Regions from separate parts of the Bradyrhizobium sp. TM233 genome, predicted to be linked through region 1. Evidence: riboswitches for the same ligand, from Rfam matches in the RefSeq annotation. Region 1 holds a riboswitch; the other holds the start of a gene.
What was found. A riboswitch is a leader RNA that binds a small molecule or an ion and turns the genes downstream of it on or off. The one in region 1 is predicted to bind S-adenosylmethionine.

Region 1 (15,761 bases):
TGAGCTTTTGCTTCTTGCGTAGCTGAGACGGCGCCGCGCGCCAAGCGCTTTGGCGCCGCCAGCCTCACGCTCCTTAACTTTTCGGCAAGATTTTGGGTGCGCCGGATTGTGGCGGTGTTATGATCTCGTGTCTGGGGAGAGACGTGCACTGAGTGGGGCGTGTGCATGGTGGGGCGTGGCTATTCGATATTCGACACGGCGATCGGGCGCTGCGGCATCATCTGGAGCGACACCGGCGTGGTGGCCGTGCAATTGCCGGGGGCGCGGGAGATCGACACCCGCCGCCGCATTTTTGCAGTCCATCCCGAGGCGCGCGAGCAGCGCCCCTCCGACAATGCCGAGCTTGCGATAGAGGGCATCGTGAGCCTGCTGCAGGGCAACGATCCCGATTTTTCCGAGGTCAGCCTGGATGCCGGCGGGGTGCCCGGCTTCAACCGCCGCGTCTATGAGTTCGCCTGCTCGATTCCGCGCGGGGAGACGCGGACCTATCACGAGGTCGCCAAGGCGCTGGGCGCTTCAGGCGCGGCGCATTCGGTGGCACAGGCGATCGCCAAGAATCCCTACATGCTGATCGTGCCCTGCCACCGGATGTTGGAGGCCGGCAATTACACCGACCGGCTCTCGCCTTACGGCGGGGTGATCTCCAAGCGGCGGCTGCTGGCGCTCGAAGGCGCCCATCCCGTCGCCAGCAAGACGCTGTTCGAGGTGCTGCTGCCCGTTGCCCCACCAAGGCCGTCCACCTAGATAAGGCGGCATGGACGCGACCACGCTGCTGACGTCACAATCGATGACCGTCTCCGAGTTCCGCTGCGACGCGGGACCGGGCGATACGCCATTTGCCGAATGCCGCACCGGGCATTCCATCGCCTATGTGCGCTCGGGCAGTTTTGGCTGCCATTGCCGCGCCGGTTTCTTCGAGCTGGTGGCGGGCTCGATGCTGGTCGGCGCGCCGGGCGAGGAATACACCTGCACGCATGAGCATGTCAGCGGCGACGTCTGCCTGGGCTTCTTCTTCGGCGAGGACATGGTCGACGCCCTCGGGGGACGACGCGAGGTCTGGCAGGTCGGCGCCACGCCGCCGCTGCCCGAATTGATGGTGCTGGGCGAGCTCGCCCAGACGGCGGCAGATGGCAACAGCGACATCGGCCTCGACGAGGTCGGCCAGATCCTGGCCGGCCGCTTCATTGATGTTGTGTCCGGCAGGGCGCGCAAGCCGGCGACACCCACCGCGCGCGACCGCCGCCGCGCCGTCGAGGCCGCGCTGTGGATCGACGACAATTCGCATGCCGAGCTCGATCTCGAACAGGCGGCAAAGCAGGCGGGCCTCAGCCCGTTCCATTTCCTGCGGCTGTTCTCGAGCGTGCTCGGCGTCACCCCGCATCAATATCTGGTGCGCTCGCGGCTCCGGCACGCAGCGCGGCTGCTCACCGATGACGACATCGCAGTCACCGATGTCGCCTATGACGTCGGCTTCGGCGACCTCTCCAATTTCGTCCGCACCTTCCACCGTGCCGCCGGCGTATCGCCGACCAAATTCCGCCAGGCCTCGAAGGGAGAGCGCAGCATCTTCGCCGAACGCCTCGTCCTCAACTGAGACAGGTCGGCTGCGGGGGCGGGTAATAGTCTGTTGACCAGACGGGCGCGACGCGCTGGGCTTACGGCACGCCGCGCGATATTACAACCAAAGAGCGAATCAACGCTCTTTCAGTGCGGCGACCCGGCAGATGAACAGTGCCCCGAATGACGTGATTGCGGCCACATTGGTTGCGCTTGCCGTCGGCCTCGCTTTCATCGCCGGCTGCGCCGTCTATTATGGCCGCCGGATCACCTCGCACAGGATTCCGATGCAGTGGGGCACCGACGGCCAGCCGGCCTGGTTTGCCCCACGTCTCATCGGGCTCTGGTTCAGCTTCGCCGTCACGGCGGCCCTGTCCGCGTTCCTGCTCATTCTCGCCCTTCACGACCCGCAGAAGCTCACGGCCCTGATCGTCGCCACGGTCAGCGTGATCGGAACGAACATGTGGGTTCACGTCTATCACCTGAAACGGGTGATCCGGTGGCAGTCGGAGGCGCCGGCGAACTAGCCGGGTGCCAAGCGCAAGATTCTCCAAGAGCCGCCCGCCTCGTCCCGACTAGGGTCGTCTCCGGCGCGCGCCATTTGCGGCGCGCTTTGGAAATGGAGACCACCATGTACGACCACATCGGGCTTCGCGTTGCCGATCTCGACGCCGCCACGCGCTTCTACACGGCGGTGCTGGCGCCGCTCGGTTACGTCCTGTGCTCCAGCGGCGACGGCTATGCCGGCTTCGGGCCGAAGGGCGAGCCGGCGCTGTGGCTGCACCTGAACAAGGGACGCAAGGCCGACGGCGTGCACATTGCGTTCCGCGCCGGAAATCATGACGCGGTCAAGACGTTCCACAACGAGGGCCTCAAGAGCGGCGGCCGCGACAATGGCGGCGCCGGGCCGCGCAAGGATTACAGCCCGACCTATTACGCGGCGTTCCTGATCGATCCTGATGGCAACAATGTCGAGGCGGTCTGTGCGTGAGCTTTAGCCGCCAGCGAGATCTCGTAGGGTGGGCAAAGCGACTTGTCCGACGTAGCTCGAAGAGCGAAGGCGGAAGCGTGCCCACCGACTGCTCGCGTCAATCCAAATGGTGGGCACGGCGCTACGCGCCTTTGTCCACCCTACAAAACTGTTTTTGAGGAAACTCCATGGCCTCCATCCACAACGACATCCCCCTCAATGCCCCGGCGCGCGACGTCTGGGACGCCGTGCGCGACTTCGGCGCGCTGCATGAGCGGCTGGCGCCCGGCTTCGTCACTGCCTGCACGCTCGACGGCGATGCGCGTATCGTCACCTTTGCCAACGGCTCGGTGGCACGCGAGGTGCTGGTCGATTGCGACGACGTGCGGCAGCGCCTCGTCTATGCCATCAGCAACGAGCGGCTGAAGCATTACAGCGCCTCGGTGCAGGTGCTCGCCGATGGCGAGCGGAGAAGCCGTCTGGTGTGGATCATCGATATGCTGCCGAACGAGCTTGCTGCCTATGTCGAGGGGCAGACCAAGGAGGCCGTCGTTGCGATACATAAGGCGTTCCCGCCCGATGCGGCGTGAGCCGCGGTCCACGCTTTGCCGTTCCGTGAGTTTTCTCACAGAGCTCCGCCCTCGCCAGCCGTAACCATCGCGGCGTGCGTCCGGTCGGCTCCGCGCTCCCGGCGGTGCCACGCACGCGAGGAGCATGCCATGAGAGGTGCGGACAAGGTGATCTGCCAGGCGGCCGCCGTGCTGCTGCTGTTTTCCGTCGCGAGCTCGCCGGCGAAGGCGCAGTTCCTCGGCGGCGGAGGTGCCGGTGGCGAGGACATGATGACCCAGATGGCCCCGATGCTGGAGATGATGAAGGCGAAGATGGGCAAGCGCCGCTTCGCCATGATGATGCAGACCATGGGCCCGATGATGAGCCGCATGATGGAGAATGGCGGCGGAGGGCTTGGTGGCATGATGGGCGGTGGCCTCGGTGGCCATCTCGGCGGCGGCTTTGGCGCACCCAATTACGGCGGCTACACCCCGACAGGGGGCGGCACCATGCCGGCCGGTTATGGCGGCGTTGGTGGCGGCGACATCATGGGCATGCTCGGCGGCGCCAGTGGCGGCGACATGATGGCGATGATCCCGCAATTGATGCGGCTCGCCAATGTCGGCGGCGGTAGCAGTCATCGCCGCCACAGGCATCGCTAGAGCATGATCCGGAAAAGTGCGCAGCGGTTTTCCGAAGAGATCATGCTCAAACGACAACCTGAAGCGCGATGACGATTCGACCCAATCTCATCGCGCTTTAGTCGGCAGCGCCCGATAGCACCGGCCTGATCGCAGCCTTGTTCGTGCGCGGTCCCCAGCGCGTCAGCACCACGCTGGAGAAGGAGAGCAGGCCGAGCACGACCATCGAGCTCGCGGCCAGCCAGAAGAAGCTCTGCGCGGTCGCCCCGTGGGTCGACAGCCACCAGCCGGCCGCCGAGATGTAGATCAGCCGCGCCGTCTGCGCCAGCACCGGCCCGATCACCTTGGCCGCGCCTTGCGAGGAGAAATACATCGTCGTGGCAATGCCGAAAAACGCGTAGAACGGTCCGACCGTCGAGAGATATTGATGGCTCGCCGCGCGCACGGCTGCGCTGTCCGTGAAGATGTTGATCCAGAGATCGGGGAACATCGCAACGACGCATGCCGGCGCGCCGACGGCCACGAATGCGGATGCACCGGCGATCCAGGCGACGCGCCGGGCGCGCGCAATGTTGCCTGCGCCGATCGCCATCCCCACCATTGGCACACAGGCGATGCCGAACGAAAATGCGATCGAGGTCAGCAGGAATTCGAGCCGCGCGCCGATGCCGTAGCCGGCGAGGATCGCGGTGCCGAACTTCGCCAGCATGTGGGTGAAGATCGAGATCGTCAGCACCGATTGCAGCGGCGAGAAGCAGGCGATGGCGCCGACCTTCAGGATGTCGAAAAACATCGCCCATTGGATCCGCAGGCCGCGCAGCTTCGGTGTAACCCGGGCGCGACCGGAGAACAGGTACCAGCCCATGATGCCAATGTTCATGGAATAGGCGATCAGCGCGCCGGCCGCGACGCCGCGCATGCCGAGCTGCGGCACCGGCCCGAGCCCGAGGCCGAGCGTGCCGCCGAGCACGATCTGCCAGGCCGCGGAGTTTAGGATCAGGAACGACGGCAGCTTCATGTTGCCGGTGCCGCGCAGCACGCCGGCCATGGTGTTGAGCAGCCAGGGCAGCACGGCGCCGCCGAAAAACACCTGCGTGTAGGCGACCGCATGGGTCAGCACGTCGCCGCGGCCGCCGAGCATTTCCAGTACCTTTGGCCCGAAGATCAGCATGCCCAGCATGAAGACGAGGCCGAAGCTGATGCCGATCAGGATCGCATGCACAGCGAGCGTGGCGGCGCGCTCGCGATCGCCGGCGCCCAGCGCACGGGCAATGGCGGACGCCACCGCCCCGCCCATGGCGCCGCCCGACATCGTCATGGTCAGGATGACGGTCGGAAACACCAGCGCCATCGCCGCCAGCGCCTCGACGCCGAGCCGGCCGATATAGGAGGTCTCCGCGATCACCGTACAGGTGCCGGCCGAGAGCGCGATCACGTTGGGCCAGGCGAGGGAGAGCAGCGTGCGCAGGATCGGCCCGTCCGTCAGCGCGCTTCGCAGCGGCCGCGGGGGCGGCGGCAGCGGACGCTCTTGCTCATCGACCGGGATTTCGGCGATGTCGGACATGTCCTCTCCGGGGCGCGAGCGCCATTTGCGGCGCGGCAATGCGTAGGTGTGCCATTATTTTCTTCGCGCAGAAGGCGCGGCGAGAGGCTTGTTAGCACGGCCCGCAGCGATTCCTCCTGCGCTAGCTGCAGGCGTGCCCTGCGGCAGCGCATTTCAACGGATGAAGGCTATTCGATCGTCCAGACCAACGGCGGACGGCCGCCTGCGGCGGCGCGCATGTGCACGCCGATGTGCCGCCCGCATCCCGCAGCCAGGCCTTCGAACAACCCCTCCAGCACCCTGGCGCAGGCGGGGTGATAGTCGGCGACGTCGTCCATCAGCTTCCAGCTCTGCTGGCGGATTTCGAACGTGCCTTCGGATTGCGAGGTCTCGGCCGTGTCATCCTGCGCCGCGAACAGCGCGTTCAGGAACGACGCGAATTCGCTTGCCCCGCCGCGGCTCATCTCCAGCGCGGCCGCGACGTCATCGAAATATTGCATCCCGATCAGCTTGCCGGTGAGATGCAGCAGATAGCCGGCGTCTTCCGGACCGAACAGCTGCACCATCACGGGTGCGGCGGTGCGCACATATTCCATCGCGTAGTTGCGATAGGCTTTTTCCAGGCGCGGCTTCGGCCAGCTTGCGACCGGCAGAGCCGGTGCGGTGTTGGCGTCGAACAATGGCGCTTCGAGGTGGCGCGCGAACACGAGGCGCTGGTCGAGCTCGAGCGGATGGTCGTACTGGTGATAGTAGCCTTCCAGCCCGTCCTGCCCGTCGACGCTCTGCTTGGTGCAGACGAAGCCGAGCCTGAGATCGCCGAGCGCGACACCGTTATTGGCGTGCCATCCCCGCAGCATGGCGCGCGAGACCTCGCCCGGCACGCCGCAGATCGCGGTGCCCTTCCAGATCCAGCGTGGCGGCGGATAGCGGATCCAGGCCTTGGCATCGCTCTCATACATGTATTCGACGTGCACGCCGCCGATCCAGTTGGAGAGATAGTGATATTGCGCGGCCGCCACCGCCGGCGGCAGATGATCGATCCCGAGCTTCCTGAGCCCGGGCAGGAAGCGCTCCTGCTGCTGGCGGCGGAATACGCGGAAGACGAACTCGGCGGCATCCGCAGGTCCGCGCCGCGTGACGACGGTGAGGATGAGGCCGGTGAAATAGGCGTGATAGAGGTCGGCGACCGCACGCCAGCGCTTCCATTGGGCTTGCTGCGCGGCATCCGCTGCGGCGGTCATGCGTTTCGCTCCCGATCGTTGTTGCGATCGAGTGTGTCACCGCAGCTTTCGGCAAGCAATATGACGCCCGTGCAGGGCGCCCTGCGCGATCGCCGACCAATTCCGCATCACGAAGTTTGCGGCGGCGCCTTGGCCGCGCGCTCTCGCTCGACCCGTTCGGTGACATCGCGCGCCATCGCGACCGATCCCAGAACGTTGTCGCCGGAATCCCGCACCAGCGCAAAGGTCATCTCGATGTAGAGCTTGCGCCCGCTCTTGTGCAGCGCGCGGGTCAGCGTCGGCCTGCCTGCAAGCTTCATGCTGCCGCTCGCGAGTGCGGCCTCGAAACCCTTCCAGTGCGCGGCACGCAGATGCTCGGGAATGATCAGATCGAGATTCTGGCCCAGCGCCTCCGCCGCGGAGAAGCCGAACAGGGCCGTCGCTGCACGGTTCCACCGCATGATCGTGCCGGAGCGGTCCGAATAGATCAGCGCATCCGCGACGTCTTCGGCGATCTTTGCGTCGAGTTCGGATGGGTTGCTCATGTCGTCACCTCGCATGTAGCCCGGATGGAGCGGAGCGTAATCCGGGATCGTGCCACGAGTGAGACTGCCCCGGATTACGCTTGCGCTCCATCCGGGCTACAGGATCGGGCTACACCCGAAAATGCTTCGATAGTTTGAGGCCCTGGGCCTGATAGTTCGAGCCGATGCGTTGGCCGTACATCGCGTCGGGACGGGCCAGCATCTTCTCGTAGACGAGGCGGCCGACGATCTGGCCGTGCTCGAGGATGAACGGCACTTCACGCGAACGCACTTCGAGCACGGCACGCGATCCTAGCCCGCCCGCGCCGGCATAGCCGAAGCCGGGATCGAAGAATCCGGCATAGTGCACGCGGAATTCGCCGACCAGCGGATCGAACGGCACCATCTCCGCGGCGTAGTCGGGCGGCACCTGCACGGCTTCCTTCGACGCCAGGATGTAGAACTCGCCGGGATCGAGGATCAGGCTGCCGTCCGGGCGGGCCGAGATCGGCTCCCAGAAGTCCTCGACGGAATAGCCGGAGCGACGATCGACGTCGACCACACCGGTGTGGCGCTTGGCGCGGTAGCCGACGAAGCCGTTCGCTTTCTCGCCGGAGAGATCGACGGAGACGGCGACGCCGCCGGAGAGATCGGCATCGTCGATATCGACGAGGCGCTCGGCGGCATGAAGCGCATCGAGCTCGTCGGCGTTGAGGATGGCATCGCCGGTGCGGAAGCGCACCTGCGACAGACGCGAGCCCTCGCTGACCAGCACCGGAAACGTCTTCGGGCTGATCTCGGCATAGAGCGGGCCGTGATAGCCGGCGCCGATCATGTCGAAGCGGCGGGTGCCGTCGGCGATCACGCGGGTGAAGACGTCGAGCCGGCCGGTGGAGCTCTTCGGGTTCGCGGCCGCGACGATCTCCGGAGGCAGCGCGAGGCTCTCCAGCAGCGGCACGATGTAGACGCAGTTGGTCTCCAGCACAGCGCCGTCGGCGAGGCTGAACTCGTGCAGCTTCAATTCGTCGATGCGCTCGGCGACGGTGGCGCCGGGACCGGGCAGGAAGCTGGCACGGACGCGATAGGCGATGTCGCCGAGACGCAGATCGAGGCTCGCCGGCTGGATCTGGCTCTCGACGAAATCATAGGCGGGCAGGATGAGCCCGGCCTTCGCCATCGCCGCGATCATGCGGTCGGGCAGGATACCATTGGCGTCGGGCGCGACCGTGAACGTCAACCGGGGGTCCTCATCAGGGGTCAAATGCATCCGGACATGCCGGAAATACAAGTCTTTTACGGCTATCCGATGGACGGCTTGACGGAAAGGGCATTGCGGAATATGAGCATCACTTATCCCGTGGTGATTTGAGCCGGCCGGCTTGCAGCCACGTTAAATAAGTCGCTAAACAGGCCGGGGACCTCTGTGATCCCGGCCCGTGGAGATATCCAGGCCGGTTTTTTTGTGACCGTTTTCGACAAGACGGTCATGTCGGAGGTACCTATGTCGAAGTCGACCACCAACTACCGTCCCGAAACCCGCCTGGTCCATTCCGGCACCCTGCGCTCGCAATATGGCGAGACGTCGGAGGCGCTGTTTTTGACGCAAGGCTACGTCTACGACACCGCGGAGCAGTGCGAGGCGCGGTTCAAGGGCGAGGATCCGGGCTTCATCTATTCGCGCTACTCCAATCCCACCATCGCGATGTTCGAGCGCCGCATGATCGAGCTCGAAGGCGCCGAGGCCGCGCGCTCGGCGGCGACCGGCATGGCCGCGGTGACGACCGCGATCCTGGCGCCGCTCAAGGCCGGCGACCACGTCGTGGCCTCCCGCGCCCTGTTCGGCTCTTGCCTCTACGTCGTGCAGGACCTCTTGCCGCGCTACGGCATCGAGACCACGCTGGTCGACGGGCTCGATCTCGACCAATGGCAGCGCGCCGTGAGGCCGAACACCAAGACGTTCTTCCTGGAGAGCCCGACCAACCCGACGCTCGACGTGCTCGACATTCCCGGCATCGCCGAGATCGCGCACAAGGGCGGCGCGCGGCTCGTCGTCGACAACGTGTTCGCAACGCCGATCTGGCAGAGCCCGCTCGCGCTCGGGGCCGACGTCGTGGTCTATTCCGCGACCAAGCATATCGACGGCCAGGGCCGCTGCCTCGGCGGCATCATCCTGTCCTCGGAAGCCTTTATCGCCGAGCACATCCACAATTTCATGCGCCAGACCGGCCCGTCGATCTCGCCGTTCAACGCCTGGGTTCTGCTCAAGGGCCTGGAGACGCTGGGCGTACGCGTGCGCGCGCAGACCGAGACCGCCGCGCGTATCGCCGACGTGCTGGCGAGCCACCCGAAGATTTCGCGACTGGTTTTCCCGGGCCGCGCCGATCATCCGCAGGCGGCGCTCGTGAAGAAGCAGATGCGCGGCGGCTCGACGCTGGTCGGCTTCGAGGTCAAGGGCGGCAAGCAGGCGGCGTTCCGCGTGCTCAACGAACTGAAGCTGGCGAAGATCTCCAACAATCTCGGCGACGCCAAGAGCCTCGTCACGCATCCGGCCACCACGACGCATCAGCGTCTGAAGCCGGAAGACCGCGCCGCGCTCGGCATCAGCGAGGGTTTTATTCGCTTCTCGGCAGGGCTCGAGCATGCCGATGATCTGATCGAGGATCTGACCGCGGCGCTGGAGAAGGCGTGAGGCTTTGTAGGGTGGATTAGCCGAAGGCGTAATCCACCAACTTCGTTCGGCATTCGCTGAAGCATGGTGGGTTACGGCTTCGCCTAACCCACCCTACGGCACCGCGCCTACATCGGCCGATACGTCCGCACATCCCCCGGCACGTTCACGCCTAGCTTGATCTGGCCGACGGAGCGGATGATGTCGTCGCCGAGCAGCTGGGCGAAGCAGGCGTAGCCCCAATCGTTCATGTGCAGGCCGTCGGCGATGACGAAGCTCTCGACCGGGATAGCCTGCTTCTCGTGCCAGTCGCGCATCACCTCGAAGCGCGGGAAGATGCCGACGTGACGGAGCTCGGCGACCTTGCCGAGCAGCTTCACCATCTTGCCGGCGCTCTCGGCGCGCTGGTTGACGGCCGGCGAATATTGCGGATCGACCAGCACGATGTCGGCGCCGCCGGCGGCCTGGATACGGCTGATGCCGTCCTCGACCAGCTTTGCGGTGTCGCCGGGATCGAGGTTGCGCAGCACCGCGTTGGTGCCGACCTGCCAGATCACGAGATCCGGATGCACGTCGATCACCTCGGTCTGGAGGCGCTTCATCATCTCGGGCGCATCCTCGCCGCCGACGCCGGCATTGACGACGGTGATGTCGGCGGTCGGATAGTGCCGGTGCAGCTGCGCGGCGAGGCGATTGGGATAATTGAATTCCGGCGAGCTGGCGCCGAATCCTGCGGTCGACGACGAGCCGAACGCGACGATGAGGACGGGCTTGCCGGCGACGAGCTTGCCCGCGACATGCGGCAGCGAGCCCATCGCCTTCGCACCGCCCTTCGGCGGCAGGCAGGGCACGCGATTGAAGACGTCACCGGCGGATTTGGCGACCTGCTTCACCTTGTCGATGGCGCGCGCGGTGATGCCGCGCTGCTCGGGAGAGGTTGCGGCGACATTGGTCTGTGCGGGCGAGGCGGGCGCCGGATCAACTGACTGCGCGGGTGCGGGCGTCGCCTGTGCGGCTTGCGTCTGCGCATGGGACTGCACGGCCGGCGCCAGCGACAACAGCACTGCTGCTGCAGGCGCGGCCAGCCATGCCGTCAGGCAAAAAGGGCGGAGAGAACTCATTAACGCTAGACCTCAATTTTGCTGCTGGACCGGCTCCAGATGGGCTGCGTCGATCACGAACTGTGCCAACGCCCGGCCAAGGCAATCATGAACCTGCTTCGCCAGCTCGGGCCCGCGGGACGGGCTGAACAGGTCGAACTGACCCTGATCATTCCACTGCCGCATGATCGCGAAACGATCGAACAGCGGAATATCGTGCTCCTGCGCCACGACGCGCATATTATCGAGAAATGGTTGGGCCGAGATCATCGTTTCGGTACGCGGGCTGTACTGCAAATTCATCAAGACGACGTCGGCCCCTGCCTTTTGCAACGCAATAACACCTTCGGTGACGGCGCTGCGGAATTCGTCGGGATCGATGGATCTGATGGCATCCACGGTCCCGGTCTGCCAGACGACCAAAGTAGGCGTTTTTGCTTCCATCAGCTTAACGAAGGTCGAGGCGGCCTCCTCCGCCGTTCGCTTGCTCTGTATTTCTACGGAGACGTGCAGCAGCTCTGACGGCGGCAGCTTTTCCTTCAGAATCGCTTCCATGCGCGCCGGATAGGAGCTGCCCTCCGAGGACGGAATCGTGGTCGAGCGGCTGCCGATGACCAGGATTTCGAGCGGCTTGCCGGCCTTGACGGCCTCGGCGACCTTGGGAAGCTGGCTTTCGCTGGTAAGCAGATAAGACGGCAATTCGCACGCCGCGGGCGCGGTGGCAGGCGCAGCATCGCCCGCGCGCGCCAAAGGCGCGGCGAGGCTACCGCATAGCAGGACCAGGCTCAGGAGAACCTTCGCCTTCATCAGCCCCCTCCCGCCAGATCGGCGTTGCCGACGGCGTTTTTGGTTTTCGCACCGCTCTTGTCAGCCACGCGCTTGTACCACGAAATCACCCAGGCCACGCCCCACATGATCAGGACCCCGGAGAGACTAATCAGCGCATGCATGGCTGCCCCGCCGGAGACTTCGGCGAGAATGAAATGCCCGGCGAAGGCCAGGAAGACGCCGAGGCAGAAGATCTCGAGAGAATGCTGGCCACATAGAATCAATGGTCGCAACCAGCGCGATTTCAAGCCCGGCCAATCCCGGGGGAGGAAGCGCACGGTGAGCGCGGCCAGCGCCAGGAAATGCGTGAAGCGCAGCACGTCGAGGTCGGTCTTGTCGATCGGATACATCCACTGCTCGACCCGCTTCGGCATGAATTGGGAGAGCTGCGGCACGTACCAGGTCAGCGTCACGTAGAACGCCGCGGCGAGATAGGCGATCGAGATCCACATCGTCACCGGCGAAGCCAGGATACGCGACATGCGCCGCGCACCGCCGAGCGCGCACCATGCCCCGAAGACGAACAGCAATTGCCAGGCCAGCGGATTGAACGCCCAGAAGCCGTTCGGATAGGCGGAGAAGTAGAGATCGTATTCCCAGGTGACCGCGTAGAGCACGACCGAGAGGCCGAGCGTGACGTCGGGTCGCCATTTCATCGACCACAGGATCAGCGGCAGCGCCAGCATCAGCACGATGTAGAGCGGCAGCACGTCCATGTTGACGGGGCGGAAACGCAGCAGCAGCGCCTGCACGATGGTGACGTCGGGCTGCTTGAGGAAATCCATGATCCCCATCTCTTCGGTGTAGAGCGGGTTCTCGAACCGGGTTGCGACGTAGGAGATTTCGGCGAGGAAGATCGTGAACAGGAAGACGTGGGCGACGTAGATCTGCCAGACCCGGCGCAGGATGCGCGCGGTGGCGATGACGACGCCGCTCTCCAGCATTGCCCTTCCATAGACGAAGGCGGCGGTGTAGCCGGAGATGAAGATGAAGATCTCGGTGGCGTCGCTGAAGCCGTAATTGCGGATCGTGAACCAGGTCAGCAGACTCGGCGGCAGATGGTCGATGAAGATCAGCCACAGCGCCAGCCCGCGGAACAGGTCGAGCCGGAGCTCGCGCTCGCCGATGGCAGGCAGCGTGATGGCCGGCGCCCTCGCGCGCGGCGTCGCCCCCGCGGGCCTGCTGTCCACAGCCATGCTGTCTGCAGGCCTGACATCAGCGGGCTTGACGTCAGCAGGGTTGGCGGTTCCCGCGATCGTCGATCCCGTCACTTGGTCGGCAATGGTCATCGGGGCCTAAAAACCCTTCGGCAAATCGCGACGTTGAGGAGTGTACCGGTCCGGTCGTCGTCTCGCAAAGCGGCCGGATCACGTCCGGGTGTCATTCCCCTCGAATTCTGGCGGGACGATGTCGCCAAAGCCGCCTCCGGCGTTTGGTTCCAGCGCCGGATTTCGGTATGATAGCAACCATGTACCGCGCCGTGACCCGCCAGATCGAAGTGACCGTCGAGCCGAACTTTGTTCCGGAGCAGTCGTCGGCCGACCGTTCCCGCTACTTCTGGTCCTACACCATCGTCATCGTCAATTCGGGCGAGGAGACCGTGCAGCTCAAGACGCGGCACTGGATCATCACCGATGCCTCCGGCCGCCAGCAGGAGGTCAAGGGCGAGGGCGTGGTCGGCGAGCAGCCGATCCTGGCCCCCGGCGAGCGCTTCGAATACACCTCGGGCGTTCCGCTCTCCACCGCCTCCGGCTTCATGACCGGCCGCTACCAGATGGTCACCGAAAGCGGTGAGCGCTTCGAGATCGACGTTCCCGCGTTTTCGCTGGATAGCCCGGACAACAAGCGGGTGTTGAATTAAGGCCTCGCTCTCGTGTCCGGACGCGCTGTCATTCCCCGCGAAGACGGGGAATCCAGTACGCCGTGGCTTATCGGTTCAATCACCGCCGTCTCGGAGTACTGGATCGCCCCGGTCAAAGTCGGGCGATGACACCGAGTGTATGGCTGCAGACACGCCATCGCAGCCTCGCGGCTCAATTCGCCCGAGCTTTGCTTCATCTTTCGCCCTCTAAAGCCAAGAGGGCGCAGGGAAGACCGGGTGCCGGCTCGCACCCGCGGTCCGCTGCGCGAAAGCACGCGCAAAAAGAACCGCACAGCAGCATACAGGTGGTGCCGATCACTCGGCCTTCCCTGCGCGATGGTTGGACGGCTTATGCCGTGCTCTCCCGGGAGCCGAGTTCCCTCTGGCCTCCCTCGCCGTTCGAATTGACGATGCCGTCTGCCCGGTTGGGCTCGCGCGCACCTTCGAAAGGCTTGACCGTAGCAACGACGGCCAGGACCACACGGTTTTGCCGTACGCGCGTTCGCTGGTCACCACATTATCTCCCGGCCTTGTCGACGTTGCCGAAAGAATGTCGCGAGACGAACTGAACAGCGCCGCTCATCCGCACGAAGCCTCGGGCTCACAGGGACTACCCGCCCTGCCCGCGCCTCTCGTGCCGACGCTGCCGCGTCCACCGCAAGCCCGGCTCGCGATGCGTGACGACACAAGATCGCCCCTCTTGGTGAGCCGGGATGGACGACACATACGCCGAAACCGAATTTCGGTAAAGTGGAATATTTTTGTGCTGGTGGATTGACAGCGGGCGACACAGCGGCTCCCCGCCAAGCTGTCGTAGGGTGGGCAAAGCGAAGCGTGCCCACGTCTTTCGCCGCCGTCGAGAGCTCGTGGGCACGGCGCAGGTGCGCCTTTGCCCACCCTACGAGAGCTCGCTCACGCGTCCTCCACGCCCGCCTCGTCCGGCGTGAAATCGTACACCGAGGAGCAGAACTCGCAGGTGACGACGACCTTGTCGTCCTTGACCATGGCGGCGCGGTCGTCGGGCGAGAAGCTCTTGAGCATGGAGGCGACCGCGTCGCGCGAGCAGGAGCACTGCGCCTTGAGCACCATCGGATTGAACACGCGCACGCCGCGCTCGTGGAACAGGCGGAACAACAGCCGCTCGCCGGAGAGCTCGGGATCGATCAGCTCGACGTCCTCGACGGTCTCGATCAGCGAACGCGCCTCGACCCACGCATCGTCTTCGGCAACGCTGTGCACCTCGACGCCATCGGGGGCATCGCCGGGATGCAGATCAGCCTGCCGCGCGCGCTCCGGCGCCTTCGGCAGAAACTGCATCAGCATGCCGCCGGCGCGCCAGCGATGCTTGCCGCCGTCGTTCGAACGCCACTCCTCGCCGACCGCGAGGCGCACGCGCGTCGGGATCTGCTCGGAGCGCAGGAAATATTCGTGAGCGGCGTCTTCCAGACTGCCGCCATCGAGCGCGACCAGGCCCTGGTAGCGGCTCATGTCGGGTCCCTGGTCGATGGTCATGGCAAGATGACCGCGGCCGAGCAGCGTGCCGGAATCCTTGGTATCGCCGAGACGCGCGGCATCAAAACGCGCATAGGCGCGCAGGCGATCCGGCGCCATGTAGTCGACGACCAGGAACGACACCGGGCCGTCGGTCTGGGCCTGCAGGATGAAGCGACCCTCGAATTTCAGCGCGGTGCCGAGCAGCGTCGTCAGCACGATGGCCTCGCCGAGCAGCTTGCCGACCGGCGCCGGATAATCGTGCTTGGTCAGGATCTCGTCGAGCGCCGGGCCAAGCCGCACCAGGCGCCCGCGCACGTCGAGCGCGTCAACCTCGTAGGGCAACACGGCGTCATCGATCGGAACCGCTGATGGCGCGCGAACCGGGCCTTCGGGGCCGGCTTTCATCTCAGGGGATTGGGAAACCATGGGGCGTTATCTGGGGTCGGAGGGCGGAAATGGAAGGGGGTGCGGGCGGTGTGTTCCGGATACAAGTCGAACTGAACGAAGCAACCTCAAACTCGGTGTCGTCCCGGGGCGCGCGAAGCGCGAGCCCGGGATCCATAACCACAGGATGACGTGATGGCGCGAGCTGACAACTCCGAGTCCTCGCCAAACTCAGTCCTGTGGCTATGGGTCCCGGATCGGCGCTCCGTTCTGGACAACGCTACGCGTTGCCAGAAGCTGCGCTTGTCCGGGACGACACCGTATGTGAGGTGATCGCCGGGCCTCCAGCGAAGCTACTTCACCGCGTCAAAACACCAGGCCAGAATGCCCTTCTGCGCATGCAGGCGGTTTTCGGCCTCGTC
Region 2 (15,761 bases), on a different contig from region 1:
GATCGCCGGCAATCTGTCGATGACGACGAGCGACCTGTCGGCGAAGATCCCGCCGTTCAACGCCCAGCGCCTGCTCACCGACGTCGGCTCCGATCCGAAGACCGCATCCGACGATCCCAACAATCCCGAAGCGGTCGAGCCCGACGCCGAAGTGTCCTTCGTCACCAAGGACCTGTCGCCGGTGCTGCCGAAAGCCAAGATTTCCGCGGTGGTGGCGCTCGACGACATCCTGATGCGGGTGCGCGATGCCGCCAACTGGCGCGGCAATGGCGGGGTGCGCTACGCCTCGCTCGCCAATGCCGCAGCCGACGTCTCCGGCGCGACCGGCCCGTCCGATATCCGAAGCGCCTACGCCGCCGAAGCCTCGCCCTCCGATCCCTATGCCGGCTTCGAGACGCGCGTAGTGCCGGAAAACGTCACGCTGCTGCCCAAGACCAAGGAGCAGATCACCGGCGGCAATCCCAACGGCGAACGCGTCCATCTGGTCAAGAAGGGCGACAGTGTCGCCTCGGTGCTGCGCGATCTCGGCGCGAACGCCGACGAGATCAAGGCGATCGCCGCAACGCTCGGCCCCCGCGGCCGCGACGGCGGCCTCAAGGAGGGCGAGAAGCTCCGCATCCTGATGGCGCCGGCGAGCCCCGGCGCCCGCCTCCAGCCCTACCGCGTCGTCGTCGCCAACGAGACCATGGTCGAGGCGATCGCGGCGCTGTCCGATCTCGGCAAATACGTCGCGGTCGACGTCTCCAGCATGAATACCGTCGCCGATGCCGCCGCTGGCGCCAGCAGCGATGACGACGATGATGACGACGGCTCCGGCGTGCGGCTCTACCAGAGCATCTACGAGACCGCGATGCGCAACAAAGTGCCGATGCCCGTCATCGACGACATGATCAAGATCTACTCCTACGACGTCGATTTCCAGCGCAAGGTGCAGCCGGGCGATTCCTTCGACGTGTTCTACGCCGGCGAGGACGAGGGCGTGACGTCGAGCGAAAAGAACGACGTGCTGTTCGCCTCCCTCACCGTCGGCGGCGAGACCAAGAAATACTACCGCTACCAGAGCCCCGACGACGGCGTCGTCGACTACTACGACGAGACCGGCAAGAGCGCGAAGAAGTTCCTGGTCAGAAAGCCGGTCAATAACGCCATCATGCGCTCCGGCTTCGGCGGCCGCCGCCACCCGATCCTCGGCTTTGTGAAGATGCACACCGGTGTCGACTGGGCCACCGCCTACGGCACGCCGATCTTCGCCTCCGGCAACGGCGCGATCGAGAAGGCCGGCCCCGAGGGCGGCTACGGCAAATACATCCGCATCAAGCACAACAACGGCTACGAGACGGCCTACGGCCACATGTCGGCCTTCGCCAAGGGCATGGAAGTCGGCAAGAAGGTGCGGCAGGGCCAGGTGATCGGCTTCGTCGGATCATCCGGCATGTCGACCGGCCCGCACGTCCACTACGAGATCCTGGTCAACGGCCGCTTCGTCGACCCGATGCGCGTGAAGCTGCCGCGCGGCCGTTCGCTCGAGGGCCCGATGCTCGCGGGCTTCGAGAAGGAGCGCGACCGGCTCGACGGCATGATGAGCGGCCGCGGCGGCGCCATCGCCCGCATGTCGGATGCGACCGGCGGCCCGCTGCAGGTCAGCAACCGCTAATTGCAACCGACCTGAGATCTCCAAACACGGTCCGAATTCGACGTTCCCGCGCGAGGCCTGCTTCGCGGCGTCACAATTTCAAGTTTCGTTTGCCAAAGCGGCGCCAGGGGCGAATACTTTCCAAAAAACGGGAGGTCTCGCCATGACGAACAGGCTCGCCTGCGCAGCCTTTTTTGCTGCGTTCTTCGCAACCACGAGCGCATTCGCCGAGACCTGGGAGGTCACCAGGCTGGTCCAGGGTTCGGCATTCCATGGCGTGCATGGACTCGGCATCGACAAGGCTGGCCATCTGTTCGCCGGCAGCGTCGCCGGCGCGGCGCTCTACGAGGTGGACGTATCAGGCGGCACCGCCAAGGTTGCAATCCCCTCTCCGATCGGAATGGCCGACGACATCGCGTTTGCGCCCGACGGCACCATGGCCTGGACCGGATTCCTGACCGGCGATCTCTATGCGCGCAAGGGCGACGGCCCGATCAAGAAGCTCGCATCCGGCCTTCCCGGCATCAACTCGCTGGCCTTCCGCAAAGACGGCAGGCTCTACGCCACCACCGTTTTCCTCGGCGACACGCTCTATGAGATCGACGTCGAGGGCGTGAAGCCGCCGCGCCAGATCATGGAGAAGATGGGCGGCCTCAACGGCTTCGAGTTCGGTCCCGACGACAAGCTCTACGGGCCGCTCTGGTTCAAGGGCCAGGTCGCAAAGGTCGACGTCGACAAGGCCGAGCTGACCGTCGTCGCCGACGGCTTCAAGGTCCCGGCCGCGGTGAACTTCGATTCCAAGGGCAATCTCTTCGTGGTCGACACCGCGCTCGGCCAGCTCGTCCGGGTCGATCCCAAATCGGGCGCCAAGACCCTGGTCGCGCAACTGAAGCCGTCGCTGGACAATCTCGCGATCGACGACAAGGACCGCATCTACGTCTCCAACATGGCCGACAACGGCATCCAGGAGGTCGATCCCGCGACCGGTCAGGCCAAGCAGATCATCATTGGCAAGCTCGCTTTGCCCGGTGGCATCGGCGTCACCTCGGAGAACGGCAAGGATACGATCCACCTCGCCGACGTGTTCGCCTATCGCACGGTGGACGGCGCGACCGGCGAGGTCACCGAAAAGGCGCGCATGCACGCCGCCGACACCACGCTGGAATATCCGATGAGCGCGACGGCGAAGGGCAACGATGTGGTGCTGTCGAGCTGGTTCACCGGCACGGTGCAGGTGATCGACGCCAAGACCGGCGCGACGCGCGACATGCTGCACGACTTCAAGGCGCCGCACGACGCGATCGTGCTCGCCGACGGCAGCATTTTGGTCGCCGAGCTCGGCACCAAGTCGCTGGTCAAGGTGAGCGGTGAGCACGGCAAGGATCGCACCACGCTGATCGGCGACCTCGAGGGCCCGGTCGGGCTCGTCCGTGGCCAGACCGACGAAGTCTACGTCACCGAAGCCTTTGCGGGCATCGTCTCCAAAATCGACAGCAATGGCGGAAAGACCGTGGTCGCCAAGGAGCTGAAAATGCCCGAAGGCATCGCGCGCGGGAACGACGGCAAGCTCATCGTGGCGGAAGTCGGCGCCAAACGGCTGATCGAGATCGCGCCGGAAAGCGGTGAGATCACCGAGATCGCCGCCAATCTCCCGATCGGCCTCGCGGGCGCTCCCGGTGGATTGCCGACGAATATTCCGACGGGCGTGGCTGTCGGTGCGACGGGGGTGATCTATTTCACCTCGGACGTCGAGAACGCGATCTACAAGGTGGTGAAGAAATAGCGTCTGATCCCCACCGCGTTAGCTAAAGCGGGATGCTGCGCACCTTTTCGGACCACGCTTTTGCCAGCGCCCCCCAAAAAAACGCCCCGGAGAGGCTGGCCTCTCCGGGGCGGCTTATCGTTTCAGGCTTCGAGCGCCCGCGCTCAGTTCAGCTTCCGCTTCGCCGCCGGCGCCTCGAACTGGGTGATCTCGGCGGTCTGCGGTGCCTTGCCGTTGAAGGTCAGCACGTTGCCTTCGGACGAGATCGCGACACTGTCGCCGTCCCTGACGTCGCCGGCCAGGATCATCTCGGCGAGCGGGTCCTGGACGTGACGCTGGATCACGCGCTTGAGCGGCCTTGCGCCGTAGGCGGGGTCCCAGCCCTTGGCGGCGAGCCAGTCGCGGCCGGCAGCGTCGAGCGTCAGCACGATCTTGCGGTCGGTCAAGAGCTTCTGCAGCCGCGCGAACTGGATCTCGACGATCCGGCCCATCTCGCTCCGCTGCAGGCGGTGGAACAGGATGATCTCGTCGACGCGGTTGAGGAATTCGGGGCGGAAATGCCCGCGCACCATTCCCATCACCTGCTCGCGCACGGCGGAGGTGTCCTCGCCCTCCGGCTGGTTCACCAGGAATTCCGAACCGAGGTTCGAGGTCATGATGATCAGCGTGTTGCGGAAGTCGACAGTGCGGCCCTGGCCGTCGGTCAGGCGGCCGTCGTCGAGCACCTGCAACAGGACGTTGAAGACGTCGGGATGCGCCTTCTCGATCTCGTCGAACAGCACCACCTGGTAGGGCCGGCGCCGCACCGCTTCGGTGAGCGCGCCGCCCTCGTCATAGCCGACATAGCCCGGAGGCGCGCCGATCAGCCGCGAGACCGAGTGCTTCTCCATGTATTCGGACATGTCGAGGCGGACCATCGCGGTCTCGTCGTTGAACAGGTACTCCGCGAGCGCCTTGGTCAGCTCGGTCTTGCCGACGCCGGTGGGGCCTAAGAACATGAACGAGCCCGTGGGGCGGTTCGGGTCCTGCAGGCCCGCGCGCGAGCGGCGCACGGCGGTTGCGACCGCACGCACGGCCTCGGCCTGGCCGACGACGCGGGTGCCGAGCTGCTCCTCCATCTTCAGGAGCTTTTCCTTCTCGCCCTCCAGCATCTTGTCGACGGGCACGCCGGTCCAGCGCGAGACCACCTGCGCGATGTGGTTGGCGGTGACCGCCTCCTCCATCATCTCGCCGGAGCCTTCACGCGCCTCGATATCCGCAAGCTGCTTCTCGAGCTGCGGGATCCGGCCATAGGCCAGCTCGCCGGCCTTCTGGAATTCCCCGCGACGCTGGGCGTCGGCGAGATCGACGCGCAGAGCGTCCAGCTCCGACTTCAGCTTCTGGGCGTTGGAGAGCTTGTTCTTCTCCGCACTCCAGCGCGCCGTCAGCGCCGCAGATTTTTCCTCGAGTTCGGCCAGCTCCTTCTGGAGCGCCTCGAGACGGGACTTGGAGCCGGGGTCGCTTTCCTTCTTCAGAGCTTCCTGCTCGATCTTGAGCCGGATGATCTCGCGGTCGAGCGAATCCAGCTCTTCCGGCTTGGAATCGACCTGCATCTTCAGCCGCGCCGCGGCCTCGTCCATCAGGTCGATCGCCTTGTCGGGCAGGAAGCGGTCGGTGATGTAACGGTTGGACAGCGTCGTCGCCGCGACAAGCGCGGAATCCGTGATCCGCACGCCATGGTGCTGCTCGTACTTGTCCTTGAGGCCGCGCAGGATCGAGATGGTGTCCTCGACCGAGGGCTCGCTGACGAAGATCGGCTGGAAGCGCCGCGCCAGCGCGGCGTCCTTTTCGACATGCTTCTGGTATTCGTCGAGCGTGGTCGCGCCGATGCAGTGCAGCTCGCCGCGGGCGAGCGCGGGCTTGAGCAGGTTGGAGGCGTCCATCGCGCCGTCGCCCTTGCCGGCGCCGATCAGCGTGTGCATCTCGTCGATGAACAGGACGAAAGTGCCCTCGCTCCCGGTCACTTCCTGGAGCACGGCCTTCAGCCGCTCCTCGAACTCACCGCGGTATTTTGCACCCGCGATCAGCGCGCCGAGGTCGAGCGACAGCAGCTTCTTGTCCTTCAGGCTCTCCGGCACGTCGCCGTTGACGATGCGCAGCGCGAGGCCTTCGGCGATGGCGGTCTTGCCGACGCCGGGCTCGCCGATCAGGACGGGATTGTTCTTGGTCCGGCGCGACAGCACCTGGATGGTGCGGCGGATCTCCTCGTCGCGGCCGATGACCGGATCGAGCTTGCCGTCGCGCGCCGCCTGGGTGAGGTCGCGGGCGTATTTCTTCAGCGCATCGTACGCGTTCTCGGCGGTGGCCGAGTCTGCGGTGCGGCCCTTGCGCAGGGCCTCGATCGCCGCATTGAGGTTTTGCGGGGTGACACCGCCCTTGGCCAGGATGGTGCCGGCCTCGCTGGTCTTCTCCAGCGTCAGGCCGAGCAGCAGCCGCTCGACGGTGACGAAGCTGTCGCCGGCCTTCTCGCCGGCCTTTTCGGCGGCATCAAAAGTACGGGCGAGCTCGGGCGCCAGATAGATCTGCCCGGCGCCACCGCCACTGACCTTCGGCACCTTGCCAAGGGCATCCTCGGTCGCCTTCAGAATTGCACGGGAATTGCCGCCGGCGCGGTCGATCAGACCGGCAGCCAGCCCCTCATTGTCGTCCAGGAGGACCTTGAGCACGTGCAGGGTGGAAAACTGCTGATGTCCCTCGCGCACCGCAAGCGACTGCGCTGACTGGACGAAGCCCCTGGAGCGTTCGGTATATTTGTCGATATTCATCTTTTCTGTCCCTCGGCCTGCCCCTGGAGCCCTCTAAGGCACTCCAAACGGCATCTTCATTGGGTTTCCGATTACCGCATTGACGTTTCTCAACCGGTAACGGTCGTGTTTTGCCGACGTTGCCGCCGGCCTGAGGCAGATGTGGGAAGCAGGTTGCAGATGCGAAAGAGGCCAGTTCACAATTTCGTGCGCTGGCCCGCCGGCTTGGCGGGGCCGGCTCGAATCCCTTAAGTAACGGCATGACAGTCAGCCACACTGCCGAAATCGCCGGCCTTTACCGCTACCCGATCAAGGGCCTGACGCCGGAGTCCCTGCGCCGCGCCCCCTTGCGGACGGGCCAGACCCTGCCCGCCGACCGCCGCTACGCCATCGAGAACGGCCCGAGCGGCTTTGATCCCGAGCGACCCGAGTGGAAGCCGAAAATCCAGTTTCTGATGCTCGCGCGCAATGAGCGGCTTGCCGAGCTCGACAGCCGGTTCGACGACGCCACGAATGTCCTGACCATCCGCAGGGACGGCCAGACCGTCGCCAGCGGCGATCTCGAGACCGCGGCCGGGCGCGCGGCCATCGAGCGCTATTTCACCGAGCATTTTCAGCCGGAGCTGAAGGGGCCGCCAAAGGTCCTGTCAGGCCGCGACCACAGCTTCTCCGACGTCGCCCGCAAGGTGGTCTCCATCATCAATCTCGGCAGCGTCCGCGCCATCGAGACCATGCTGGGCGGCGCTGCCGTGCATCCGCTGCGTTTCCGCGCCAATCTCTATGTGAAGGGCTGGCCGGCCTGGTCGGAGCTCGATCTCGTCGGCCAGACGCTCGCGATCGGGCAGGTCCGGCTGAAGGTGGTCAAGCGCATCGTCCGCTGCCCGGCCACCAATGTCGACCCGGTGAGGGCCAAGCGCGATCTCGAGATACCGCCGACACTCTCGCGCAACCTCGGCCACATGGACTGCGGCATCTATGCCGAGGTGATCGAAGGTGGCGAGATCGGCGTCGGCGATGCGGTTGCGGTGGAAGAGCCGAAGCTGGTGTGAGCTTCGTAGGGTGGGTTAGCCGAAGGCGTAACCCACCCTGTCTGTCACCGCAGAAACAGAAGAGGTGGGTTACGCCAGCGGACCGCGCTTCGCGCGACCGCTAGCTAACCCACCCGACGCGCCTCACCTCAATTCGGCATCACATAGGCATAGATCCGGCCGCGCGAGACCGGCGCTTCGCGAACGCGATTGCCGTTGTTGCCGGAGATCATGATCGGATTGCCCTGCGCGTCGACGCCGGTGATGATGCCGACATGACCGCCGCGGCGGCCGCGCGACATCACCGCGATGGCGCCGACCTGCGGACCGGAGACACGGGTGCCGTAACGCGCGAACGAACTCGCCATGTCGGAGCCCGAACTCTTATGGCCGGTGTGCTCCAGCACCATGTTCATGAAGCGCGCGCACCACAGGCTGCCGCGCCCGGTCGGGTTGCCGCCGACATAGCGGCGCGCCTCGGACACCAGGCTCGATCCGCCGCCGAAGCCGCCGCTATTGGCCATTGCGGTGTTAGCCATAGCGGCATGGGCCATGCCGCCGCTGTTGGCGTTCGGATCATAGCTCGCCTGGGTGTCCGCGAATCCGCCCGCCTGCAATTGCGCCGCGCTGCGCTCGAAGCGCGAGCTGCGGGCATGGTGGCGGTAATGATGATGCCTGGCGTGGTGCACGTAAGCGTGCCGCTCTGCGCTATGACGATGATGCGGCCGCGCTGAGGCCGGAGAAACCAATGCGGCAACCGCCGCGAACAAAATCGCCAGCGCGACAACACAACGCGACAGGCGAGACGCAAACAACTCAAACATTCTTCATCCTTCGTTGACACCCCACTTCCCAATCGGCCCGTGCAACGGCCGACATCGGTCTGGCCGTTAAGCCGCCCGATGTGGCGAGAAAAAGACGCGGGCTGCCTGCGAATAGCTGCGATGATTTTGCGCCGATACTGGATTGAGGCTGCCGCATTGCCGACAACAGCATTAACTGCAATCCTGCAAAGGCGGCTTTAAGAGAGGGAAACGGTTAATGCCCCACGCCACGACCAGGGACGACGTCCGCATCTATTTCGAAGAAGCGGGCCGGGGAACGCCAATCATTTTTCTGCACGAGTTCGCGGCCGACCACACCAATTGGGAGCCGCAGATGCGCTACTTCTCGCGCGGCCACCGTTGCATCACCTATTCGGCGCGCGGCTACACGCCGTCGGACGTGCCTGAGGGCGAGGTCTACACCTACACGCATTTCTACACCGACGCGCTCGCCGTGCTCGATCATCTCGGAATCGAGCGCGCCCATCTGGTCGGCCTGTCGATGGGCGCTTATTCCTCGCTGCAGATCGGATTGAACGCGCCGCAGCGCGCGCTGTCGATGACGCTGGCCGGCGTCGGCTCGGGCTCGGAGATCGAGAACCTCGACAATTGGCGCAAGCAATGCCGCGCCAATGCCGAGCAATTCGAGACGCTGGGCTCTGCCGAGGTCGCGAAAGTCACGCGCGAGGCGCCGAGCCGGATTCCCTTCTTGGTGAAGGACCCGCGCGGCCACGCCGATTTCTACGCCGCGCTGGCACGGCATGACGCCAAGGGATCGGCGCGCACGATGCGCGGCTTTCAAGGAGGCCGCCCCTCGATCTACACGATGACGGATGCGATCAAGCGCGCATCGACGCCGGCACTGATCATCTGCGGCGACGAGGACGATCCGTGCGTCGGGCCGAGCCTGTTCCTGAAGCAGCATCTGCCCACGGCGGGGCTGGCGATGTTTCCGAAGTCCGGCCACGTGCTCAATCTCGAAGAGCCCGCGCTGTTCAACGAGACGGTGGCGCGGTTCGTGACGCTGGTGGAAGCGGGACGATGGCCGGCGCGCGATCCGCGATCGCTGGCTCTACACTAGCTGTCATTCCGGGATGCGCCGAAGGCGCAGGCCCGGAATCCATCGGGCTGCGGCGTTGTTGCACGATGGATTCCGGGCTCGCGCTACGCGCGCCCCGGAATGACGCCTACGGCGTCACTTCCCCCCGCCGCGACTGAGCAAGAACACCGCCTGCTCGCCGAACATGTTCCACACCCACCAGGGCAGATTCAACGGCACCGGGCGGCCGTAGAGGTCGAGCGCGACCGAGCGCTCCATCTTGACGTTGATCTCGTCGCAGAGCTGCACGAAATCCTTGATGGTGCAGAAATGGATGTTGGCGGTGTCGTACCAGGTCGCCGGCAAATTCTCGGTGCGCGGCATGTGGCCGCCGATCAGGAGCTGGAGCCGCATCTTCCAGAAGCCGAAATTCGGGAACGAGACGATGGCGCGGCGGCCGATGCGCAGCAGATTCTCCAGCACCACGCGCGGCTGCCGCGTCGCCTGCAGCGTCTGCGACAGGATCACGTAGTCGAAGGCGTCATCCGGATAATTGACGAGGTCAGTGTCGGCATCGCCCTGCACCACCGCAAGGCCCTTGGCGACGCAGCGATTGACACCCTCGCGCGACAGCTCGATGCCGCGGCCGTCGATGCCGCGGGTCTCCAGCAGCTGAAGCAGGTCGCCCTCGCCGCAGCCGACGTCGAGCACTTTCGAGCCCGGCTTGACCATGTCGGCGACCAGCAGATGATCGGCGCGAAACTGGCCGGACGATCCGGTCGCAAGGCCGCCCAGCGGCAATACTTCCTGCACAGACATGCTAGCCATCCTTCAGTCCCCGCGCCTTGCCCGCCGATTGCAGGAAGGCGCGGGAAATGTCGAAGAATTCGGGAACGTCGAGCAGGAAGGCGTCGTGGCCGCGATCGGTCTCGATCTCGGCGAACGACACCCGTGCGCTCGACGCATTCAGCGCGTGCACCAGCGCGCGCGATTCCGAGGTCGGGAACAGCCAGTCGCTGGTGAAGGAGACCACGCAGAAGCGGGTCGCAATTTCCGCGAACGCCCTTGCGAGCACGCCGCCATGGTCGGCGGCGATGTCGAAATAGTCCATCGCGCGCGTCAGATAGAGATAGGAATTGGCGTCGAAGCGCTCGACGAAGGACGAGCCCTGGTAGCGCAGATAGGACTCGACCTGGAAGTCGGCGTCGAACGAGAAGGTCGGCAGCTCGCGGTCCTGCATGCGCCGGCCGAACTTGCGATGCAGCGCGGCATCGGAGAGGTAGGTGATGTGCGCCGCCATCCGCGCCACCGCGAGCCCGCGATGCGGATGGATGCCGTGATCGGCATAGCCGCCGCCGTGCCAGTCGGGATCGGCCATCACGGCCTGGCGGCCGAGCTCGTGGAAGGCGATGTTCTGCGCCGAGTGCCGCGTCGCGCAGGCAATCGCCAGCGCGGAGAACACGCGGCCCGGATAGGCGGCGGTCCATTGCAGCACCTGCATGCCGCCCATCGAGCCACCGACGACCGCAAACAGCGTGTCGACGCCGAGCCGGTCGACCAGCATCGCCTGCGCACGCACCATGTCGGGGATGGTGATGACGGGGAAATCGAGACCCCAGACCTTGCCGGTGGAAGGATTGATCGAGGCCGGCCCGGTCGAGCCCATGCAGCCGCCGATCACGTTGGAGCAAATGATGAAGTAGTGCTTGGGATCTATGGGTCGGCCGGGGCCGACCAGCGTCTCCCACCAGCCGGGCTTGCCGGTGACGGGATGCACATTGGCGACATGCTGGTCGCCGGTCAGCGCATGGCAGATCAGCACCGCGTTGGAGCGATCGGCGTTGAGCTCGCCATAGGTCTGGTAGGCGATCTGGAACGGGGTGAGATCGATGCCGCAATCCAGCCGCAGCGGCTGCTCGGCGCCGAAATGCGCGACCTGCGAGCTTGGATGATCCACCTCGTGCGACCGTTCGTCGGCACTGATCGCAGGACTCGGAATTGACTGGACGCCAACCATCTGACCATCGACCTCTTTGCGATCAGACTTGAGACCGCAGTGACATCAGGCCATGAAAAACCCGGCCTGAACGATAGGTTCGGCCGGGATCAGAAGCGTCCCCGGCCTGTTTAGCGAGTTTTTTAACGTGGCTGCAAGCCGGCCGGCTCAAATGACCACGGAACGGGCAAAAGCTACCGTCTTGGGCGGTTTTCGTCAAGTCGCGGCCCGGATCGGCCCAATTCGCCTGCTGCGCCGTCGGCGGAAAGCAGCGTCATTTCTCTTTGCTTTCGCCGCCCCGACTGCCTAATCAGGGCATCCCCATCGGAACGATCGACAGCCAGACATGTCCCAACGTCCGCCCGCGCCACCATCGCTCCAGGAATTGCGCAAGGAGATCGACGCGATCGACGAGGGCATGCATCGCCTGTTGATGCAGCGCGGCGACATTATCGACCGTCTGATCCAGGTAAAGCAGACCCAGGAGGTCGGCTCGGCGTTCCGCCCGGCGCGCGAGGCCGCCATGATGCGCGAGATCGTGCAGCGCCATCGCGGCATCCTGCCGCTCGACACGGTCGAAAGCATCTGGCGCGTCATCATCTCGACCTTCACCTATGTCCAGGCGCCGTTCTCCGTGCATGCAGACATCTCGGTGAGCGAGCCGGCGATGCGCGATTCCGCACGCTTCCATTTCGGCTTCACCGTGCCTTACGTCGCGCATTTCAGCGCGCAGGCCGCGGTCGAGGCGGTGGCGAGGTCCAAGGGCGATCTGGCGCTGGTCTCGGCAACGTCCAGCCGCACACCCTGGTGGCTCTCGCTGGAGGAGACCGGTGCGCCGAAAATCATCGCGCGGATGCCCTTCGTCGAGCGCGCCGATCATCCGGCGGCACTGCCGGTGTTCGCGATCTCGCGCGTCGCCGACAGCGCCCTGGTGACGGAGGTCGAGACCTTCAGCGTGCGCGTGTCCGGCTGGAACGCCGAGGTCGCGCGCGCCCTGTCGCCGCTCGCCGAGATCGTGGCGGTGCCCGATACCGCCTTCGACGGCGCAGCGCTGCTGGTCTCGGTCACGAGCGCGACCAGCATCGACAAAATCAGGGCTGCCCTGATCGAGGCGGGGGCCTCGGTACGCTCCACGGCTCTCGTCGGCAGCCACGCAACGCGCTATACGGTGCCCCCGACCGGGGCGAAATCGTAAACCACGCGCCGCGCCCCGCCATTTTCGGAGTTCAAGATGTCCCGCCCCGTGCCGAATCCCGGCATCCTCGATATTGCGCCCTACACGCCCGGCAAGAGCCCGGTCGCCGAGCCGGGCCGCAAGGTGTTCAAGCTGTCGGCCAACGAAACGCCGTTCGGGCCCTCGCCCAAGGCAATCGAAGCCTTCAAGCACGTGGCGGATCACCTGGAAGACTATCCGGAAGGAACCTCGCGCGTGCTGCGCGAGGCGATCGGCCGCCACTTCGGGCTCGACCCCAACCGCATCATCTGCGGCGCCGGCTCGGACGAGATCCTCAATCTGCTCGCCCACACCTATCTCAGCCACGGTGACGAGGCGATCTCCACCACGCACGGCTTCCTGGTCTATCCGATCGCGACCATGGCGGTGGGCGCCAAGAACGTCGTCGCGCAGGAGACCAACCTCACCTGCGACGTCGACGCCATCCTCAAGGCGGTGACGCCGAAGACAAAGCTGGTGTGGCTCGCCAATCCCAACAATCCGACCGGCACCTATGTGCCGTTCGACGAGGTCAAGCGCCTGCGCGCCGGCCTGCCGTCGCACGTGCTCCTGGTGCTCGATGCCGCCTATTGCGACTACGTCTCGCGCAACGACTACGAGATGGGGATCGAGCTGGTCGCCACCACCGAGAACACGGTGGTGACTCACACCTTCTCCAAGATCCACGGCCTCGCCGCGCTGCGCATCGGCTGGATGTTCGGCCCCGAGCACATCATCGACGCGGTCAACCGCATCCGCGGTCCGTTCAACGTGTCGACGCCGGCGATGTATGCCGCGGTCGCCGCGATCGAGGACACCGCGCACCAGGCGATGTCGAAGCAGTTCACCGAGACCTGGCGCAACTGGCTGACCGAGGAGATCGGCAAGCTCGGCCTGAAGGTGACGCCGAGCGTCGCCAATTTCGTGCTGATCCACTTCCCGACCGACAAGGGCAAGACCGCCGATGACGCCGACGCCTTCCTCACCAAACGCGGCCTCGTGCTGCGCGCGCTGAAGAACTACGGCCTGCCGCATTCGCTGCGCATGACCATCGGCACCGAGGAGGCCAACCGCCTCGTCGTCGACGGCCTGCGCGACTTCATGGCCGGCAGATGAGCGCGAATCCGCACTTCCAGCGCGTCGCGCTGATCGGCTTCGGCCTGATCGGCGGCTCGATCGCGCGCGCTGCGAAGCTCCAGGGCCTGGCGGGCGAGATCGTCACCACCGCGCGCTCGGAGAAGACCCGCGCGCGGGTCATGGAGCTCGGTATCGTCGACCAGGTCGTGGCGACCAATGCGGAGGCGGTGAAGGATGCTGATCTCGTCATCCTCTGCATTCCCGTCGGCGCCTGCGGCGAGGTCGCGCAGGAGATCGCCGCGCATCTGAAGCCCGGCGCAATCATCTCCGACGTCGGCTCGGTCAAGGGCGCCATCGTCAGGGACATGGCGCCGCATCTGCCGAAGTCGGTTCATTTCGTGCCGGCGCATCCGGTGGCGGGCACCGAGCATTCGGGACCTGATTCCGGCTTCGCCGAGCTCTTCATCAACCGCTGGTGCATCCTCACCCCGCCGGAAGGTGTCGATGCCGCCGCCACCGATCGCCTGCGCGCCTTCTGGGCGGCGATGGGCGCCAAGGTCGAGGTGATGACGCCGGATCATCACGATCTCGTGCTCGCGATCACCAGCCATCTGCCGCATCTGATCGCCTACACCATCGTCGGCACCGCCGACGAGCTGGCGCAGGTGACGGAGTCCGAAGTGATCAAGTTCTCCGCCGGTGGGTTCCGCGATTTCACCCGCATCGCGGCCTCCGACCCGACGATGTGGCGCGACGTCTTCCTCGCCAACAAGGAGGCCGTGCTGGAGATGCTCGGCACCTTCACCGAGGATCTCGCAAAGCTCACTCGCGCCATTCGCCGCGGCGACGGCGAGGCGCTGTTCGACCATTTCACGCGCACCCGCGCCATCCGCCGCGGCATCGTCGAGATCGGCCAGGATTCGGCGGCCGCGGATTTCGGCCGTCAGCATGGGGCGCTGAAGCAGCCGTGAGCCTGTAGCCCAGACAAAGCTGCGTAGCCCGGATGGAGCCCAAGCGTAATCCGGGACGTGCCAGCTGTGATCAAGAACCCCGGATTGCGCTGCGCTCCATCCGGGCTACGGAAGCGCTTAATACAGCGGCGGGATCTGGCCGACCTTGACCGGGCCGAGCAGCACGGCGCCGTCGACGAATTTCAGCGGGAAGCTTCTCGCCTTCTTGCCTTCCAGCGTGCTCTCGGTGCCGATCGAGTTGATGCCGGCGGCAACGCCGGCATTGGCGTTCTGCTTGATCACCTTGCCGAGGCCGGGAACGGCGCGATCGAGCGCGCCGAACAGATTGTTGAGGTCCTGCGACTTCACGCCGGGCGCGACGCGGTCGAGCGTGGCCTGCGGCACGCCCTCCTCCAGCATCTTCTCGATGCCGAGCGCCGGGATCACGCGCTCGAGGCCCGTGACGGTCATCTGCAATTCACCATCCAGGCGCCCATTGACGGAGAGGCCAAGCGTGCCGGCCGCAACCGCGATCATCTCGCCCTGCTGGATCCGCGACTGCACGATCTCGATATGACCGCCGGCGGCCTGGATTTCGCGAAAACGCTGCGGCCAGGGCTTTGGCGTGAGGTCGGAGAGGCCGGTGATCTTGGCGCGCGTGTCCGCCTCGAACGGCTCTGCGAGCAAGGGATGAACGCCCTGGATGCTGCCCTGCGCGACATGGAGCACGGTCTCGATCACGGGATGAACGGCCGGCGATCCGTCCGCGAGGCGCCCGTGCAGCTCGACCTGCTTGGCGCGCGCGAGCGGCACCTGCATGCTGCCGTCGAGCCGATTGATGTTGGGATCGTCGAACACGATGGAGGCACGATCCGGCACCGCCGGCAGGCCGACCACGCTGCTGCGGCCCTTGCTCCAGTTCACCACGAAGGTGTTTTGCGTGACGCCGTCGGTCAGCGTCGCGGGCGCCGAGAATTCGGCGATGACGAGCTTGGGATCGTAGACCTGGGCGACGACCAGGATGTTGTCGAGCTTGGCCGTGAACGGCGTCCTGCTCGCATTCTGCGAGACCAGGGCGACACTGGCGCCGGAGCACTGGACCTCGAAGCGGAACGGGAAGCCGGCGATCGAGCGCTTGGCGCAATCATAGATGCGGCCGGACTTGGCCTCCTGCGCCCGCCAGGCGTCGGCGGCCACTTCGGCCTGCGAAGCGGCATAGAACCAGAAGCAGCTCCAGGCGACGGCGAGGATCAGGACGAGGACGGGGGCGATGAAAAGGCCCCAACGGGAGCGGCGGCCTGCGGCAACGGTCATATTGGACATGCGGCGACCCTTTGGCCCCAGATTTTGGCAAATGTAAGCGAGGCAAGCCCCCGACGAAAGGCGGAGAATTCGCTTCGCTTGGGGGCGCGGTTCTGGTAGCCGTGCCCGAAATGTCCGAAATCACCCTCCCCTC

Region 2: it holds a riboswitch for S-adenosylmethionine, as region 1 does, so the genes downstream of both, metX (homoserine O-acetyltransferase MetX) here and AABA86_RS04820 (O-succinylhomoserine sulfhydrylase) in region 1, are expected to answer to the same signal.

What each region holds. Positions count from the first base shown of each region.
Region 1 is NZ_BTIG01000001.1:998,869-1,014,629, forward strand. Features, by position in the region: gene AABA86_RS04770 (methylated-DNA--[protein]-cysteine S-methyltransferase) at 166-744, shown strand; gene AABA86_RS04775 (helix-turn-helix transcriptional regulator) at 755-1,594, shown strand; gene AABA86_RS04780 (hypothetical protein) at 1,725-2,084, shown strand; gene AABA86_RS04785 (VOC family protein) at 2,189-2,548, shown strand; gene AABA86_RS04790 (SRPBCC family protein) at 2,716-3,117, shown strand; gene AABA86_RS04795 (hypothetical protein) at 3,247-3,738, shown strand; gene AABA86_RS04800 (MATE family efflux transporter) at 3,836-5,281, opposite strand; gene AABA86_RS04805 (hypothetical protein) at 5,449-6,501, opposite strand; gene AABA86_RS04810 (PAS domain S-box protein) at 6,609-7,025, opposite strand; gene AABA86_RS04815 (2'-deoxycytidine 5'-triphosphate deaminase) at 7,135-8,271, opposite strand; SAM riboswitch at 8,352-8,431, shown strand; gene AABA86_RS04820 (O-succinylhomoserine sulfhydrylase) at 8,506-9,693, shown strand; gene AABA86_RS04825 (SGNH/GDSL hydrolase family protein) at 9,801-10,793, opposite strand; gene AABA86_RS04830 (SGNH/GDSL hydrolase family protein) at 10,806-11,579, opposite strand; gene AABA86_RS04835 (OpgC domain-containing protein) at 11,579-12,889, opposite strand; gene apaG (Co2+/Mg2+ efflux protein ApaG) at 13,069-13,461, shown strand; gene AABA86_RS04845 (Hsp33 family molecular chaperone) at 14,374-15,381, opposite strand; gene argF (ornithine carbamoyltransferase) at 15,693-15,761, opposite strand, start outside.
Region 2 is NZ_BTIG01000030.1:11,134-26,894, reverse strand. Features, by position in the region: gene AABA86_RS32445 (M23 family metallopeptidase) at 1-1,654, shown strand, start outside; gene AABA86_RS32440 (Vgb family protein) at 1,797-3,416, shown strand; gene clpB (ATP-dependent chaperone ClpB) at 3,560-6,199, opposite strand; gene AABA86_RS32430 (MOSC domain-containing protein) at 6,439-7,227, shown strand; gene AABA86_RS32425 (TIGR02594 family protein) at 7,356-8,030, opposite strand; gene AABA86_RS32420 (alpha/beta fold hydrolase) at 8,248-9,111, shown strand; gene metW (methionine biosynthesis protein MetW) at 9,226-9,888, opposite strand; gene metX (homoserine O-acetyltransferase MetX) at 9,890-11,086, opposite strand; SAM riboswitch at 11,176-11,255, opposite strand; gene AABA86_RS32405 (chorismate mutase) at 11,412-12,260, shown strand; gene hisC (histidinol-phosphate transaminase) at 12,297-13,394, shown strand; gene AABA86_RS32395 (prephenate/arogenate dehydrogenase family protein) at 13,391-14,326, shown strand; gene AABA86_RS32390 (DUF2125 domain-containing protein) at 14,444-15,628, opposite strand; gene AABA86_RS32385 (gamma-glutamylcyclotransferase) at 15,739-15,761, shown strand, end outside.